Regions from separate parts of the Ectopseudomonas khazarica genome, predicted to be linked through region 3. Evidence: predicted binding sites of a transcription regulator. Region 3 holds the regulator's gene; each other region holds the start of a gene.
What was found. The regulator sigma-54, encoded in region 3, starts transcription at its own class of promoters, with help from an activator protein. The targets are predictions, from matches to a motif close to ANTGGCATNNANNTTGCTNT.
Positions count from the first base shown of each region.

Region 1: flgB (flagellar basal body rod protein FlgB) is a predicted target of sigma-54. The motif match lies at 2,462-2,481, and genes of this name have one in related genera.
Region 2: glnK (P-II family nitrogen regulator) is a predicted target of sigma-54. The motif match lies at 2,172-2,191, and genes of this name have one in related genera.
Region 4: glnA (glutamate--ammonia ligase) is a predicted target of sigma-54. The motif match lies at 2,299-2,318, and genes of this name have one in related genera.

Region 1 is NZ_CP068551.1:3,431,821-3,436,031, forward strand. Features, by position in the region: gene flgE (flagellar hook protein FlgE) at 1-827, opposite strand, end outside; gene flgD (flagellar hook assembly protein FlgD) at 864-1,529, opposite strand; gene flgC (flagellar basal body rod protein FlgC) at 1,551-1,994, opposite strand; gene flgB (flagellar basal body rod protein FlgB) at 2,006-2,413, opposite strand; gene cheR (protein-glutamate O-methyltransferase CheR) at 2,689-3,516, opposite strand; gene JLK41_RS16355 (chemotaxis protein CheV) at 3,561-4,211, opposite strand, start outside.
Region 2 is NZ_CP068551.1:254,966-259,176, reverse strand. Features, by position in the region: gene JLK41_RS01200 (ammonium transporter) at 47-1,300, opposite strand; gene glnK (P-II family nitrogen regulator) at 1,636-1,974, opposite strand; gene JLK41_RS01190 (accessory factor UbiK family protein) at 2,384-2,644, shown strand; gene JLK41_RS01185 (YifB family Mg chelatase-like AAA ATPase) at 2,715-4,208, shown strand.
Region 3 is NZ_CP068551.1:1,008,161-1,012,371, forward strand. Features, by position in the region: gene JLK41_RS04550 (HPr family phosphocarrier protein) at 1-144, opposite strand, end outside; gene rapZ (RNase adapter RapZ) at 159-1,016, opposite strand; gene ptsN (PTS IIA-like nitrogen regulatory protein PtsN) at 1,019-1,483, opposite strand; gene hpf (ribosome hibernation-promoting factor, HPF/YfiA family) at 1,496-1,804, opposite strand; gene JLK41_RS04570 (RNA polymerase factor sigma-54) at 1,903-3,396, opposite strand; gene lptB (LPS export ABC transporter ATP-binding protein) at 3,533-4,211, opposite strand, start outside.
Region 4 is NZ_CP068551.1:4,798,698-4,802,908, forward strand. Features, by position in the region: gene typA (translational GTPase TypA) at 1-502, opposite strand, end outside; gene thiI (tRNA uracil 4-sulfurtransferase ThiI) at 629-2,083, opposite strand; gene glnA (glutamate--ammonia ligase) at 2,413-3,819, shown strand; gene JLK41_RS22615 (DUF4124 domain-containing protein) at 4,013-4,211, shown strand, end outside.

The DNA.
Region 1 (4,211 bases), 2.4 Mb from region 3:
GCCGGAATCGCCGGCGCATCCAGGGCCGGATTCGCCGGTGTGCCGGCCAGCGGTGTCAATGCCGGGGTCATCAGCTGCCCGGCGGCATCGTAGTTCACCGCATAGCTGAAGGGCTGGGTGCTGCTCGGGTCGCGCGGGTTCACACCGTCGATCAGCACGTGCATGACCCAGCCATTGTTGGCCGGCGCCTCGTTCTTGACGAAGTACTGGCTCATGACGTGGGCGTTGCCCTGGGCGTCGTAGATGTTGGTGGAGGTCGACCAGTTGAAGGACTGCGAATCGCTCGGGTCGAAGGTCGGCGCCGCCATGGTCCCGGCGTTGACCGGACGCACGGCGTTGGAGTTCAGGTTGATCGTCTGGGTGACCGAGGTGGTCGCCTTCGGCTCCTGCTGCCCGGCGTTGACGCGCAGGTCGGTGCGCACCGGCAGGATGTTGCCGTTCTCGTCCGCGCCATAGCCCTGCAGGCGGTAACCGAAGTTGTTGACGATGTAGCCGTCACGGTCCGTACCGAAGTATCCCGCACGGGTATAGCTGATGTCGCCGTTGTTGCTGGTGACGAAGAAGCCGTTACCGCTGATGGCCATGTCCAGCGCGTTCTGCGTGTAGTTGATGTTGCCCTGGTTGAACAACTGCGCCACGTCGGCCAGCAGCACACCGCTGCCCTGCGGGTTCTTGCCGGTGCCGAGCACCGACGAGGCGTAGAGATCGGCGAACTCCGCGCGAGACTGCTTGAAACCCGCGGTGCCGGCGTTGGCGATGTTGTTGCCCGTGACGTTGAGGTCGCTGGTTGCCGCCCGCAGACCGCTGAGACCGATATTGAAAGACATGGAAGACTCCTTTGCCGGAACTGCCGGCGGCAATAATTACTGGCCGATGACCTGCACTTGCGAAAGCGGAACGCTGCCCAGACCGGCCAGATTCAACATCAGCTCGCCACCGCCCAAGGTGACGCTGTCAACGTTGGCCGGCAGCATGGTGTAAAGCCCTTTGGTCTCGTCGCCATAAGTAGCCTGAGCCTCGAACTTGTAGGTACCTGGCGGCATCGTTTCGCCGTCGGCATTCTTCCCATCCCAGATAAAGCTGACGTTGCCGGCAGCCTGCTCGCCGAGGTTGACGCGTGACACCAGTGAACCGGCGTTGTCGTAGACGTTGACGTAGACGTTGCTGCTGCTGACCGGCAGAACGGTGGTCGCCTTGAAGCTCTCGCTGGTATCGACGACCGCCTTCTCGCTGGGGACGATCACCTTGCGCCCGACCAGCGAGGAGGCCTGCAGCGCCTGCGACGACTGGTAGCCGGAGAGCAGCGACTCCATGCTGGTGTTGAGCTTCTCGATACCTTCCACCTGGCTGAACTGCGCCAGCTGGGCGATGAACTCGCCGTTGCCCTGCGGCTCCAGCGGGTTCTGGTTGTTCAACTGGGCCACCAGCAGGTTGAGGAACTCGTTCTTGCCGAGCTCCTTGTTCTGCGTGGTGTCCTGCTTGATCTGATACTGGTCGAGTACCGAACTCGTGCCGCTTACTGTGCTCATCCCTAGTCCCCTTCAAATACGTTACTGACCGAGGGTCAGCACACGCTGCAGCATCTGCTTGGCGGTATTCATCATTTCCACGTTGGTCTGGAAGGCGCGACTGGCGGAAATCATGTCAGCCATCTCCTCGACCACATTGACGTTCGGGTAGTAGACGTAACCATCGGCATTGGCCATCGGATGGTCCGGCTCGTAACGCGGCATCAGGCTGCTCTGGTCCTCGATCACACCGAGCACCTGAACACCACGGCCAGCGTCGTCCTGTTCGGCGAACAGCGAGCCGCGATCCCCGTCCTGCGCCTGCTGGAACACCGTGGCGAATACCGGATGGCGGGCCCGATAGGTCTGATCGATGCTCGAGGAGACGGTCTCGGCGTTGGCGATGTTGCTGGAAATGGTGTTCAGGCGAGTGCTCTGGGCGCTCATACCGGTTCCGGCGATATTGAAGACACTGGCAAGAGACATGGTCGCGCTCCTTATTCGCCGCGCAGGGCCGCGGTCAGCCCTTTGAACTTGCTGTTGAGGAAGGTGAAGCTGGCCTGAAACTGCACCGAGTTTTCCGCGTAGTTCGATTGCTCGATCTGCAGGTCGACGGTGTTCTGGTCCAGAGAGGCATGGAACGGCGTGCGGTAAGGCGGCTCGGCCTCGCCGGTGGCCACGCCGTCAGCCGCGATATGACGGCCATCGGTGCGCGCCAGGCTGACATTGCCGCGCTGCTGCTTGGCATTCTGCTCGGCGAGCACGCTGGCGAAGTCCAGGTCGCGCGCCTTGTAGTTCGGCGTGTCGGCGTTGGCGATGTTGTTGGACAGCACCTCGGCGCGCTGAGCGCGGAACGCGAGCGCCTGTTCGTGGATACCGAGTGCCTTGCCGAAATTGATGCTCATGCTCTGAACCTTTGCCACTGGGGCGATCTGGTTACCGTTGCGAGCTATTCAGCAAAGCTTGTGCCAACTTGCTTAACCCTTGTAAATCAATGAGTTATTCAAATATCAGGGAAAGGAAAGCGGCAAAGCGGCAAAGCTTTACCGCCTACGGGCAACCAGGCGGCAATGCCATGCGGGCATGCGTTGCCGCTGCACATTGCCGCTGCGCGGGTGCCGAAAACGCCAACGGGAGGCACATGGCCTCCCGTTGCTGACATACCCGACCGGCGTCGCGGCTACTTGGCCTTGTAGATGATCCCCGGGCTGCACTGCACCATCTGGTACTTGTCCGGCAGGCCGTTGAGCGCCTCGGACGCCCCGAGGAACAGGTAGCCACCGGGCTTCAGGGTCGCATGGATGCGCGTGAGGATGTCCTTCTTCACCTCCGCCGAGAAGTAGATCAGCACGTTGCGGCAGAACACGATGTCGAACTTGCCCAGCGCGGCGTAGCTGTCCAGCAGGTTGAGCGGACGGAACTCGACCCGGTTCTTGATCGGCGCCTTGACCTGCCAGCGTCCAGGCCCCCTGGGGTCGAAGAAGCGCTGCAGGCGTTCCTGCGACAACCCTCGGCCCATGGCCAGACTGTCGTACTCGCCGGACTTGCAGTTGCTCAGCATCGACGGGGACAGGTCCGTGGCCACGATCTGCACACCGGCCTTGAGTTGCCCCAGGTTGGTCCGCTCGAACTCGTCGATGGACATCGACAGCGAATACGGCTCCTGGCCGGACGAACAGGCCGCCGACCAGATGCGCAGCCGCTGCGACGGGTAGGCCTTGATCAGCTCAGGCAGTACCCGGCTCTTGAGCACCTCGAACGGATAGGTGTCACGAAACCACAGGGTTTCGTTGGTGGTCATGGCATCGACCACCTGCTCACGCAATCCGCCCCGGGGCTGGCTCTGCATGCGCTGCACCAGTTCACCCAGGGTCTTGATGCCGTTCTGTTCCATCAGCTTGTTCAGACGGCTGGAGACCAGGTACTGCTTGTTGCTGCCAAGCAGGATACCGCAGGCCTTTTCCAGGAAAGTCCGGAACTGCTCGAAATCCAAATTACCCGAAGACACTAATGCAGCCTCACCAACCATAATGTTTGCCAAGAGACGTTCTCTTAGCCCTCATCCGACACACGAATGCGATCGACCACGCGCGCCGCCAGATCATCCGGCTTGAACTTGGCGAGGAAATCGTCAGCGCCGACCTTCTTCACCATTGCCTGATTGAACACGCCCGAGAGCGAAGTATGCAGGAGGATATGCAACTTCTGCATGCGCGGGTCGCTGCGAATCTCCGTGGTCAGTGTATAGCCGTCCATTTCCGGCATCTCGATATCGGAAATCAGCATCAGCAGTTCCTTATCGGGATTGCGGCCTTCGTCCACCATTTTCTTGAGGTAGTCGAGTGCCTCACGGCCATCGTTCAGCGCAGTGACCTCGACACCCACGGTCTGCAGGCAGCGGGAAACCTGCTTGCGCGCCACGGAGGAGTCATCGACGATCAGGACGTGCTTGGTCACCGCCTGGCTCTGCACCTGTTCGTCGATGACGCCCGCGGAAATCGCTTCCGACGTGGGCGCGACCTCGGCGAGGATCTTCTCGACGTCGATGATTTCCACCAACTGCTGATCCATCCGCGTGACCGCCGTCAGGTAATGGTCGCGGCCAGTGCCCTTGGGTGGTGGATGGATCTCTTCCCAGTTCATGTTGACGATGCGCTCGACCGAACGCACCAGAAAGCCCTGAACCTTGGTGTTGTACTCGGT
Region 2 (4,211 bases), 750 kb from region 3:
AAAAACAAAGGGCGCCAAAAGGCGCCCTTGTCATTTCCATCGACGCTTACTTCTTGCCGGTGAACTCCGGGTAGGCTTCCATACCGCACTCGGCGATATCCACACCCTCGTACTCTTCTTCTTCGCTGACGCGCAGGCCGATCACCGCCTTGATGACGCCCCAGACGATCAGGCTGGCGATGAACACCCAGGCGAAGATGCTGGCGATACCCAGCAGCTGCGCGCCCAGGGAAGCGTCGCTGTTGGTCAGGCAGACGGCCAGCAGGCCCCAGATGCCGACCACGCCGTGCACGGAGATGGCACCGACCGGATCGTCGATCTTGATCTTGTCCAGGCCGAGGATGGAGAACACCACCAGCACGCCACCGACGCCGCCGATCAGGGTGGCCTGCAGGGCGCTCGGGGTCAGCGGTTCAGCGGTGATGGCAACCAGGCCAGCCAGGGCACCGTTCAGCGCCATGGTCAGGTCGGCCTTGCCGAACAGGATGCGGGCGACGATCAGTGCGGCGATCAGACCACCGGCGGCGGCCATGTTGGTGTTGGTGAACACCTGGGCAACGGCGTTGGCGTCTTCGATGGTGCTCATCTTCAGCTGCGAGCCGCCGTTGAAGCCGAACCAGCCCATCCACAGGATGAAGGTACCCAGGGTCGCCAGCGGCAGGTTGCAGCCCGGAATGGCGTTGACCTGGCCATTGGCGCCGTACTTGCCCTTGCGAGCACCCAGCAGCAGCACGCCAGCCAGAGCAGCGGCAGCACCGGCCATGTGCACGACACCGGAACCAGCGAAGTCCAGGAAGCCGGCTTCGTTGAGGAAGCCCGAGCCCCATTTCCAGAAGCCCTGTACCGGGTAGATGAAGCCGGTCATGACCACGGCGAAGGCCAGGAAGGCCCACAGCTTCATGCGCTCGGCAACGGCACCGGAGACGATCGACATGCAGGTCGCGGCGAACACCACCTGGAAGAAGAAGTCCGAACGGGCCGAGTAGTACGGCGCGTCGTCGCCACCCGCGAGAACGGCTTCGGCGGTGTTCTCGTCACCGATCAGGAAGCCCAGGCTCGGGAAGATGCCGCCTTCCGGGCTGGAGTACATGATGTGGTAACCGATCACCAGGTACATGACGCTGGCAACGGCGTACAGGGCGACGTTCTTGGTCAGGATCTCGGTGGTGTTCTTGGCGCGGACCAGGCCGGATTCGAGCATGGCGAAACCAGCCGCCATCCACATCACCAGGGCACCACAGATCAGAAAGTAGAAGGTATCGAAGCCGTACTGCAATGCAGTCAATGCTGTGTTATCCATGTTTCACCTCTTGCCGGCGCTTTCGTTGTGCGCTGTTCGGTTAGAACGTCCAGGTTGGCGCCGGACGCGTTCCGTATGCTTTACAAGTCTTTGTCACGCTTGCCCTGGATGACCGGGCCCCCTTGCACCGCAAGGCGATCAGGCATTCCCATCACTAGGCAGCGCGCAAGACCCGAGAGGGTCTGGCACGGCAGAGCGGCGAGGACCTCGCCAGCTCCGGCATTCGCCCTCGAAATCGGCGCAAGAGCAGAATTCGAGGACAAAAGGGCTCCTAGCCCTGCGAAAGTTCGCAGAGTCATGGGTTTCACTCCTGGGGCGTGGGGTTCGGAGGCGGTTTAGATCGCGTCGGTATCGGTTTCGCCGGTACGGATGCGAATCGCCTGTTCCAGGTTGACTACGAAAATCTTGCCGTCACCGATCTTGCCGGTGTTGGCCGCCTTGGTAATGGCTTCGATCACGCGGTCCAGCTGGTCGTCAGCGATGGCCACGTCGATCTTCACCTTGGGCAGGAAGTCGACCACGTACTCGGCACCGCGATACAGCTCGGTATGGCCTTTCTGGCGGCCGAAGCCCTTGACCTCGGTGACGGTAATGCCCTGCACGCCGATCTCCGACAGCGACTCGCGCACGTCGTCGAGCTTGAACGGCTTGATGATGGCAGTGACTAGCTTCATGAAACTCTCTCCCGTGTAAGGTGGACTTGCCCCAGGAATTACGAACCCGGTTCAAGTCTAAGCGCAGTGTCTGGCTTTTGTAATGCACCGACCGCCCCAGCCTGGCGTGGTCGATACCCACCAACCGCTCCCGACGAAACACTCCCCCGCTTCGTCCGACACACCGGTACTGCATCGGTGCATGCGTCGCTGGGGTCTAAGCAGAAAGCTTGCCATCTCCATAAAATCGCCATCTTTCAGGGCCTTACCGTCACCTTGGGGCCACGAGCCATGACCCAGGCGGAAGCGGACGCACAAAATTGGTGCAGAGACGCGCCTGGCGGCGCTCTCAAATCGTGCAGCCGCTCGCCAAACGCCCTGCCAGCACCTGCGTGGTACACTGCCGGCCAACTGCACCCGGAACCTGACCATGCTGCCGCCCAAAGCCCTGCTCGACACTCTCAGTAGCCACGCCTCGCGCCTGTTCAGCGGCGACAGCCCGCTGCCGCGCGCAGAACTGGAAGCGCAGTTCAAGGCCCTGCTGCAAAGCGGCTTCAGCAAGCTGGAACTGGTCAGCCGGGAAGAGTTCGATAGCCAGATGGTGGTTCTGGCCCGCACCCGCGCACGCCTGGAGGCGCTGGAAGCCAAGGTCGCCGAGCTGGAAGCCAAGCTGAACCCACCCGCCGATTGAGCCGCCGGGCAGCGAAGACGCAGGTCGTTTTCAATGCCCCTGCCAGGTGGGTCCTGATCAAGGAGAGATCATGTCCCTGGCCATCGTTCACAGCCGTGCCCAGATCGGTGTCGAAGCGCCTGCCGTGACCATCGAGGCCCATCTGGCCAATGGTCTGCCCGCCCTGACCCTGGTCGGCCTGCCGGAAGCCGCGGTCAAGGAAAGCAAGGACCGCGTGCGCAGCGCCATTCTCAACTCGGCATTCGACTACCCGAACAGGCGCATCACCCTCAACCTGGCACCCGCCGACCTGCCGAAGGATGGCGGGCGCTTCGACCTGGCCATCGCGCTGGGCATTCTCGCCGCCAGCGGCCAGGTGCCCTGCGCGTCCGTCGCCGACTACGAATGCCTCGGCGAGCTGGCGCTGTCCGGCGCCGTGCGCCCCGTCCAGGGCGTGCTGCCTGCGGCGCTGGCCGCGCGCGATGCCGGGCGCACCCTGCTGGTGCCACAGGCCAACGCCGAAGAGGCCAGCCTGGCGTCGGGCCTCAAGGTGATTGCCGTCGAGCACCTGCTGCAGGTCGCCGCGCACCTGAATGGCAGCGCCCCGCTGCAACCCTACGTGGCGCAGGGCCTGCTGCGGCAGACCCTGCCCTACCCGGACCTGGCGGAGGTCCAGGGCCAGCTGGCGGCCAAGCGCGCCCTGCTGGTGGCGGCAGCCGGCTCGCACAACCTGCTGCTCAGCGGCCCGCCCGGTACCGGCAAGACCCTGCTGGCCAGCCGCCTACCCGGGCTGCTGCCCCCGCTGGACGAAAGCGAAGCGTTGCAGGTCGCCGCGATCCATTCGGTGGCCAGCCATGCGCCGCTGCAGCACTGGCCGCAGCGCCCCTTCCGCACCCCGCACCACAGCGCTTCCGGGCCGGCGCTGGTGGGCGGAGGCAGTCGCCCGCAACCGGGCGAGATCACCCTGGCGCACATGGGCGTGCTGTTCCTCGATGAATTGCCGGAGTTCGACAGGAAGGTGCTCGAAGTGCTGCGCGAGCCGCTGGAGAGTGGCCATATCGTCATCGCCCGGGCGCGGGACAAGGTGCGCTTCCCCGCACGGTTCCAGCTCGTCGCCGCCATGAACCCGTGCCCCTGTGGCTATCTCGGCGACCCGAGCAACCGCTGCCGCTGCACCCCGGAACAGATTCAGCGCTATCGCGGCAGGCTCTCCGGGCCGCTGCTGGACCGCATCGACCTGCACCTCACGGTCGCCCGTGAAAGCACCGCGCTGGAGGTGGCCCCGCAGGACGGCGAGAGCACGGCGCAGGCTGCTGCCAAGGTGGCCATAGCCCGTGACCGACAACTGCAGCGCCAGGGCGTGGCCAACGCCTTTCTCGACCTGCCAGGCCTGCGCCAGCACTGCGCGCTGCAGGCAACGGACCGCCAGTGGCTGGAAAGCGCCTGCGAGCGCCTGGGCCTGTCCCTGCGCGCGGCCCACCGCGTGCTGAAGGTGGCCCGCACCCTGGCCGACCTGGCGCAGGAACCGCAGATCAGCCGTGCCCACCTGGCCGAAGCGCTGCAGTATCGGCCCAGCGTCGGCTAGCCG
Region 3 (4,211 bases):
GATGCTCTTGCCATCGACCAGGCTCTCCGGGCTTCTGCCAATGCGCACCTGGCAGGGGTAGGTCGTGGCCACGCCAACGAACTTGGCCGCAGCACGTGCGTGCAGGCCGAGCTTGTTGATGATGGTGATATCGCGTGCTGGCATCGCGGCGGGGCTCCTTAGCTGAGGTCGCGGTGACGCACCTGGACGTTCTTCAGTTTCTCTTTCAGTGCCTGGCTCAGGCGGCTGGCCAGGTAGACCGAACGGTGGTGACCGCCGGTGCAGCCGATGGCGACGGTCACGTAGGCCCGGTTGCTGGCGGCGAAGCGGGGCAGCCACTTGTCCAGATAGACGAGAATGTCCTGATACATTTCTTCCACTTCCGGTTGCGCCGCCAGGTAGTCGATCACGGGCTGGTCGAGGCCGGAGTAGTCGCGTAATTCGGGTTTCCAGTAGGGATTGGGCAGGCAGCGGGCGTCGAACACCAGGTCGGCGTCTACCGGCATGCCGCGCTTGAAGCCGAAGGACTCGACCAGAAATGCCGTGCCAGTTTGTGCCTGGCCCAGCAGGCGGAGCTTGAGGGCGTCGCGCAACTGGTACAGGTTCAGGCGTGTAGTGTCGATTTTCAGGTCGGCGCGATCGGTGATCGGAGCCAGCAACTGGCTTTCGTAGGCGATCGCCTCGGCCAGCGAGCGGTTGTCATTGGTCAGCGGGTGGCGCCGGCGGGTTTCCGAGAAGCGCTTGAGCAGGGTGTCGTCTTCGGCATCGAGATAGAGCACGTCGCAGCGAATGTTGCGCTGGCGCACTTCGTCGAGCAGTTCGGGAAAACGCTTGAGCTGGCTCAGCAGGTTACGTGCATCGATGGATACCGCGACCTGTGGCAGGAGCATGTCGCTGTGCGGCAGAAAGCGTTCCGCGAGATCAGGCAGGAGGCCGGCTGGCAGGTTGTCGATGCAATAGAAGCCGTTGTCCTCAAGGACATCGAGGGCGGTGCTCTTGCCCGAGCCCGAGCGACCGCTGACGATGATCAGGCGCATGCTTATTGACCGTTCTGAGTGTCCACGACCACTTGGTAAAGGTCTTCGCCGCTTGAGGCATGGCGCAGACGTTCACGTACGTCGCCGCGGTCGAGCATGCTGGCGATCTGGCGTAGCAGCTCGAGGTGAGCGTCGGTTGCGGCTTCCGGCACTAGCAGTACGAACAGCAAGTCGACCGGGGCGCCGTCGATGGCGTCGAAGTCCACTGCGGTGTCCAGATGCAGCACGGCGCTGATCGCTTCACTGCAGCCAGCCAGGCGACAGTGAGGAATGGCGATGCCGTTGCCGAAACCGGTCGAGCCGAGTTTCTCGCGGGCAATCAGGCTTTCGAAAATGTCCTGGGCATCCAGGTCGGGAAGATCGCGGGCGACCAGGTTGGCGATCTGTTCGAGCACGCGTTTCTTGCTGCCGCCCGGCACGTTCACCAGGGAACGGCCGGGGGTCAGGATGTTTTCAAGTCGGATCATGGATGGGGAATGTCAGCGGGCCGTGGCGCCTTGCAGGCGGTCGAGCTGCTTTTCCTTGTGCTTGATAAGTTGACGGTCAAGTTTGTCGGCCAACAGGTCGATGGCTGCGTACATGTCCTGATGTTCGGCGTTGGCGACCACTTCGCCGCCTGCAACGTGCAGAGTCGCCTCAATCTTCTGCTTGAGTTTCTCGACCTCCATGGTCACCTGAACGTTGGTGATCTTGTCGAAGTGGCGTTCCAGTCGGCCCAGTTTCTCGCCGATATAGTCACGCAGGGCGTCGGTCACATCCAGCTGATGTCCACTGATGTTGACTTGCATACCGCTTTCTCCTTGTTGCCTTGTGTAAGAGACGGGTCTCGTGCGACCCGCCACCGGAACACGTTGGCTTGGAGGCCCAGGCCTCCAATCGATCTGGCCTACATCAGTCGCTTGCGCTCACTGGAGGGCGCTATGCCGAGGGACTCGCGATACTTGGCGACCGTCCGACGGGCGACTTGGATGCCTTGTGCCTCCAGTAAACCAGCGATCTTGCTGTCACTCAACGGCTTTTTCGCGTTTTCTGCCGCGACCAGTTTCTTGATGATTGCGCGGATCGCGGTGGACGAGCATTCGCCCCCTTCGGAGGTGCTGACGTGGCTGGAGAAGAAGTATTTCAGCTCGTAAATGCCACGCGGGGTGTGCATGAACTTCTGCGTGGTCACGCGCGAGATGGTCGACTCGTGCATGCCGACCGCTTCGGCGATGTCGTGCAGGACCAGCGGTTTCATCGCCTCGTCGCCGTAGTCGAGGAAACCGCGCTGGTGCTCGACGATCTGCGTGGCCACCTTCATCAGCGTTTCGTTGCGGCTTTGCAGGCTCTTGATGAACCAGCGCGCTTCCTGCAACTGGTTGCGCATGAAGGTGTTGTCGGCGCTGGAGTCGGCTCGCTTGACGAAGCCCGCGTACTGCGCGTTGACGCGCAGGCGTGGCATGGCTTCCTGGTTGAGCTCCACCAGCCAGCGATCATTGTGCTTGCGCACGATCACGTCCGGTACCACGTATTCCGGCTCGCTGGATTCGATCTGCGAGCCGGGGCGCGGATTGAGGCGCTGGATCAGGTCGATGACCTGGCGCAGTTCGTCTTCCTTGAGCTTGGTGCGCCGCATCAGCTGGGCGTAGTCGCGGCTGCCGAGCACTTCGAGGAAGTCACTGACCACACGCTGCGTCTCGCTCAGCCATGGCGTGCCGGCAGGCAGCTGGCGCAGTTGCAGCAGCAGGCACTCGCGCAGGTCGCGCGCGCCAATGCCGGCCGGTTCGAACTGCTGGATGCGATGCAGGACGACCTCGACTTCGTCTTGCTCGATGTCGAGTTCAGGGTCGAAGGACTCGGTGACTTCTTCGAGGGTTTCTTCGAGGTAGCCGTCGTTGTTGATGCAGTCGATCAGGGTGGCGGCGATCAGGCGGTCCTTGTCGGACATGGGCGCCAGGTTCAGCTGCCAGAGCAGGTGGCTCTGCAGGCTCTCGCCGCTGGAGGTACGGGTGGTGAAGTCCCACTCGTCATCGTCGTTGCTCGGCAGGCTGCTGGCGCTGGTCTGGTAGACGTCTTCCCAGGCCGTGTCGACCGGCAGTTCATTGGGAATGCGCTCTGCCCACTCGCCTTCTTCCAGGCTGTCCACCGTCGGGGTGGATTCCTGGTAGCTGTCTTCCTTGCTGGGGGTGGGGGCGGCGCTTTCCGCGCCGTCGGCCATGGGGTCGCTGTTGTCGAAGTCGTCGCCGTCTTCCTGGCGCTCGAGCATGGGGTTGGATTCCAGTGCCTCCTGGATTTCCTGTTGCAGGTCCAGGGTCGACAGTTGGAGGAGGCGGATAGCCTGTTGCAGCTGCGGTGTCATCGTCAGCTGCTGGCCCATCTTGAGGACTAGCGATGGTTTCATTGCAGACCTTAATTTACTGGCGAGTTACGCCTTCCACATCAGGGCGCCGAAGCGCCGCCAGGAAGCAAATTATATGCCTGAATTTCTCGTTCTTGCCTAGGGGGTGCAATATTTCTGTAGCGAAATAGCCTGCGCCCTACAGGCGGAACTCGTGGCCCAGATACACCTCTTTCACCGTCTGGTTGGCGAGGATGGTCTCGGCGTTGCCTTCGGCGATCAGCTGGCCGTCGTTGACGATGTAGGCGGTCTCGCAGATGTCCAGGGTCTCGCGCACATTGTGATCGGTGATCAGGATGCCGATGCCCTTGGCCTTGAGGTGATGGATGATCTGCTTGATGTCACCTACCGAGATCGGGTCGACGCCGGCAAAGGGTTCGTCGAGCAGGATGAACTTCGGGTTGGTGGCCAGGGCTCGGGCGATCTCCACGCGACGCCGTTCGCCACCGGACAGGCTCATGCCCAGGCTGTCGGCGATGTGATGGATGTGGAATTCCTGCAGCAGGCTTTCCAGTTCGGCCTGACGTCCAGCGCGGTCGAGATCCTTGCGGGTCTCGAGGATAGCCATGATGTTGTCGGCTACCGAGAGCTTGCGGAAGATCGAGGCTTCCTGCGGCAGGTAGCCGATGCCGGCGCGAGCACGGCCGTGCATGGGTTGATGGCTGACGTCGACGTCGTCGATCAGCACGCGACCCTGATCGGCGCGTACCAGGCCGACGATCATGTAGAAACAGGTGGTCTTGCCGGCACCGTTGGGGCCCAGCAGGCCGACGATCTGCCCGCTTTCGATGCTCATGCTGACGTCGCGCACGACCTGG
Region 4 (4,211 bases), 1.6 Mb from region 3:
GGGCCGAGGCGTAGACGATGGGGAAGTCCAGCTGCTCGTCGGTGGCGCCGAGGTTGTCGAACAGGTCGAAGATCTGGTCGATGACCCAGTCAGGACGCGCGCCCGGACGGTCGATCTTGTTGACCACGACGATCGGACGCAGACCGGCCTTGAACGCCTTCTGGGTCACGAAGCGGGTCTGCGGCATCGGGCCGTCCTGAGCGTCGACCACCAGCAGCACGGAGTCGACCATGCTCATCACACGCTCCACTTCACCGCCGAAGTCGGCGTGTCCGGGGGTGTCGACGATGTTGATGTTGTAGTCGCCCCACTTCAGTGCGGTGTTCTTCGCCAGAATGGTGATGCCGCGCTCTTTCTCCTGGTCGTTGGAGTCCATCACGCGCTCGTTTTCCGCTTCTTTGCGGTCGAGGGTGCCGGACAGACGCAGCAGTTTGTCGACGAGGGTGGTTTTGCCATGGTCAACGTGGGCGATGATGGCGATGTTGCGCAGATTTTCGATCACTGTGTGTATCTCGATCAGAGGATTCGGTGTGTCGCCCAGCCTGGACGACGAATATGAAGAAAAGGGGATCAGCGCCCGAGGTCGGGAGGGCGATGGCGGATACTCCCGCCATTGAGCCCCGGCGTTCTATGCCGGACGATAAACGCGCACATTGGCATGCCCCTCGCTCAGCAGGTGGTGGGCATGCAGGCGACTCATCACGCCCTTATCGCAATACAGCAGGTACTGGCGATTCTCATCCAGTTCCTTGAATTTGTTGTTCAGCGCATAGAAGGGCAGCGCCTGCACTTCGACGCCGGGCACCTCGAGCGGCTCGTCTTCGGCGGCATCGGGATGGCGGATGTCGATGACGATCTGTCCGGCCAGCGCCTCGGAAACGGTCTCGACCTGCACATCCTTGCCCAGCTCGTCGATCACCCGATCGATCGGCAGCTGGGTCGCGCGCTCCAGGGCACGCTCGAGAATGGCCATGTCGAACTGCGCTTCTTCCTTCTCCACGCGGTAACCACGCGCCTTGGTGGTCGGGTTGACCGAGATCACCCCGCAGTACTCGGGCATGTTCTTGGCGAACTCGGCGGTGCCGATCTGCGTGGCGGTATCGATGATGTCCTGCTTGTGGCTGGCGATCAGCGGGCGCATCACCAGCATGTCGGTGGCCGAGTCGATCACCGCCAGGTTGGTCAGCGTCTGGCTGGACACCTGGCTGATCGCCTCGCCGGTCACCAGCGCCTCGATATCCAGGCGCTCGGCCACGCGGGTCGCGGCACGCAGCATCATGCGCTTGAGGATCACGCCCATCTGGCTGTTGTCGACCTTGGAGAGAATCTCGCCGACCACCTCTTCGAACGGCACGCTGATGAACAGCACGCGCTGCGAGCGGCCGAACTTCTGCCAGATATAGTGCGCAACCTCCATCACGCCCAGCTCATGGGCACGACCGCCGAGGTTGAAGAAGCAGAAGTGGCTGACTAGGCCGCGGCGCATCATCTGATAAGCCGCCACGGTGGAATCGAAGCCGCCACTCATCAGCACCAGGGTCTGCTCCAGCGAGCCCAGCGGATAGCCGCCCAGGCCTTCGTGGCGATGGTGCACCACGAACAGGCGCTGGTCGCGGATCTCCATGCGCACTTCGACTTCCGGCTTCTTCAGGTCGATACCGGCGGCAGCGCACTCCTGACGCAGTCGGCTGCCGACATGGCGCTCGACATCGATGGAGCTGAACGCATGCTTGCCGCCGCGCTTGCAACGCACGGCGAAGATCTTGCCCGGCAACTGGTCGGCGTAATGGCGCTTGCAGTGCTCGGTGATCTCGTCGAGGTCACCCAGCGGGTACTCGTTGACTTCGAGGAACAGACCGATGCCCGGCGTGTTGCGCAGGCGTTCGGTCATCTCGGCGAGCAGGCGCGGATCGTCCAGGTCGGTCTCGACCTCCAGGTTGTCCCACACACCGGTCACCCGCAGTGCGGGGTCGAGGTCGCGCAGCACGGCACGGATGTTCTTCCCCAACTGGCGGATGAACTGCTTGCGCACCGGGCGACTCTTGATGGTGATTTCAGGGAAAACTTTGACGATCAGTTTCATGGATAAGGCGCCCGCTCGAGGCGACGAAAAAACAGGGGCGCGGATTATAGCGGAAATTGCTCAAGCTTTGACCAAAAATACTGCAACGAACACTACGCGCACCAAAATCGGGCATTGCCATAATTTACAGCCCCATATCAGTGCAAATATCTCCAGGGAAATTCCGCGCAGCCGGCGCCATGCCTGAGTTTCCAGGCTTCTGCCCAATACAGGGCACTGGCATGCAATTTGCTCCCTTGTGAGGCAGGTCGCCCTGACGGACTATCCCGCCGGGCTTCACCGTACATTCGAGGCTCATAGATAGGAGCCTTTTCCACCTGGAGGACAACATGTCTAAGGCTGTTCAACTGATCAAAGAACACGACGTGAAGTGGGTAGACCTGCGCTTCACCGACACCAAGGGCAAGCAGCACCACGTGACCATGCCGGCCCGTGACGCCCTGGACGAAGATTTCTTCGAGCACGGCAAGATGTTCGACGGCTCGTCCATCCATGGCTGGAAAGGCATCGAAGCCTCCGACATGATCCTGATGCCGGTCGACGAGACCGCCGTACTGGATCCGTTCACCGAAGAACCGACCCTGATCCTGGTCTGCGACATCATCGAGCCGAGCACCATGCAGGGCTATGACCGCGACCCGCGTTCCATCGCCAAGCGCGCCGAAGAGTTCCTGAAGTCCACCGGCATCGGCGACACCGTATTCGTCGGCCCGGAGCCCGAGTTCTTCATCTTCGACGAAGTCAAGTTCAAGTCCGACATCTCCGGCTCGATGTTCAAGATCTACTCCGAGCAAGGTTCCTGGATGACCGACGGCGACGTCGAAGGCGGCAACAAGGGTCACCGCCCGGCCGTCAAGGGCGGTTACTTCCCGGTTCCGCCGTGCGACCACGACCACGAAATCCGTACCGCCATGTGCAACGCCATGGAAGAGATGGGCCTGGTCGTCGAAGTGCACCACCACGAAGTGGCCACTGCCGGTCAGAACGAAATCGGCGTGAAGTTCAACACCCTGGTCAACAAGGCTGACGAAGTTCAGACCCTGAAGTACTGCGTGCACAACGTGGCCGACGCCTACGGCAAGACCGCCACCTTCATGCCGAAGCCGCTGTACGGCGACAACGGCTCGGGCATGCACGTGCACATGTCGATCTCCAAGGACGGCAAGAACACCTTCTCCGGTGAAGGCTATGCCGGTCTGTCCGAGACCGCCCTGTACTTCATCGGCGGCATCATCAAGCACGGTAAGGCCCTGAACGGCTTCACCAACCCGTCGACCAACTCCTACAAGCGCCTGGTTCCGGGCTTCGAAGCACCGGTCATGCTGGCCTACTCGGCTCGCAACCGCTCCGCCTCGATCCGTATCCCGTACGTCGCCAGCCCGAAAGCCCGCCGCATCGAAGCGCGCTTCCCGGACCCGGCTGCCAACCCGTACCTGGCCTTCGCCGCTCTGCTGATGGCCGGTCTGGACGGCATCCAGAACAAGATCCACCCGGGCGATGCCGCTGACAAGAACCTCTACGATCTGCCGCCGGAAGAAGGCAAGCTGATCCCGCAGGTTTGCGGCAGCCTGAAAGAAGCCCTGGAAGAGCTGGACAAGGGCCGCGCGTTCCTGACCAAGGGCGGCGTGTTCTCCGACGACTTCATCGATGCCTACATCGAGCTGAAGAGCGAAGAAGAAATCAAGGTACGTACCTTCGTACACCCGCTGGAATACGACCTGTACTACAGCGTCTAAGCCAGTGCCGCGCCGCCTTCGGGTGGCGCGTTCGAAAGCCCCGCCCGGCCCTGCCAGGCGGGGCTTTTTTCATTTCAGAGGCAGACGCGGCGCAGCTGATTTAGGGCCGGGCATCACAGCCACGACGCCCTGCGCTTGCCAGGAATCCTCAGCAGTGCAAGGCTTAGCGCATCATCCGCGGAAGGATCGGCCCATGCGCCCGTTACTCGCCTGCCTGTTGCTCGCCCTGGCCCTGCCGGCCAGCGCGCAGATCTACAAATACACCGACGCCAACGGCAACACGGTGTTCACCAATCAGCCACCGGAAGGCACGCCCAGCGAGAGCGTCACCCTGCCGCGCACCAACACGGTCGACATGAAGACGCCGAACGTCCCGGCCGACCAGAAGCACG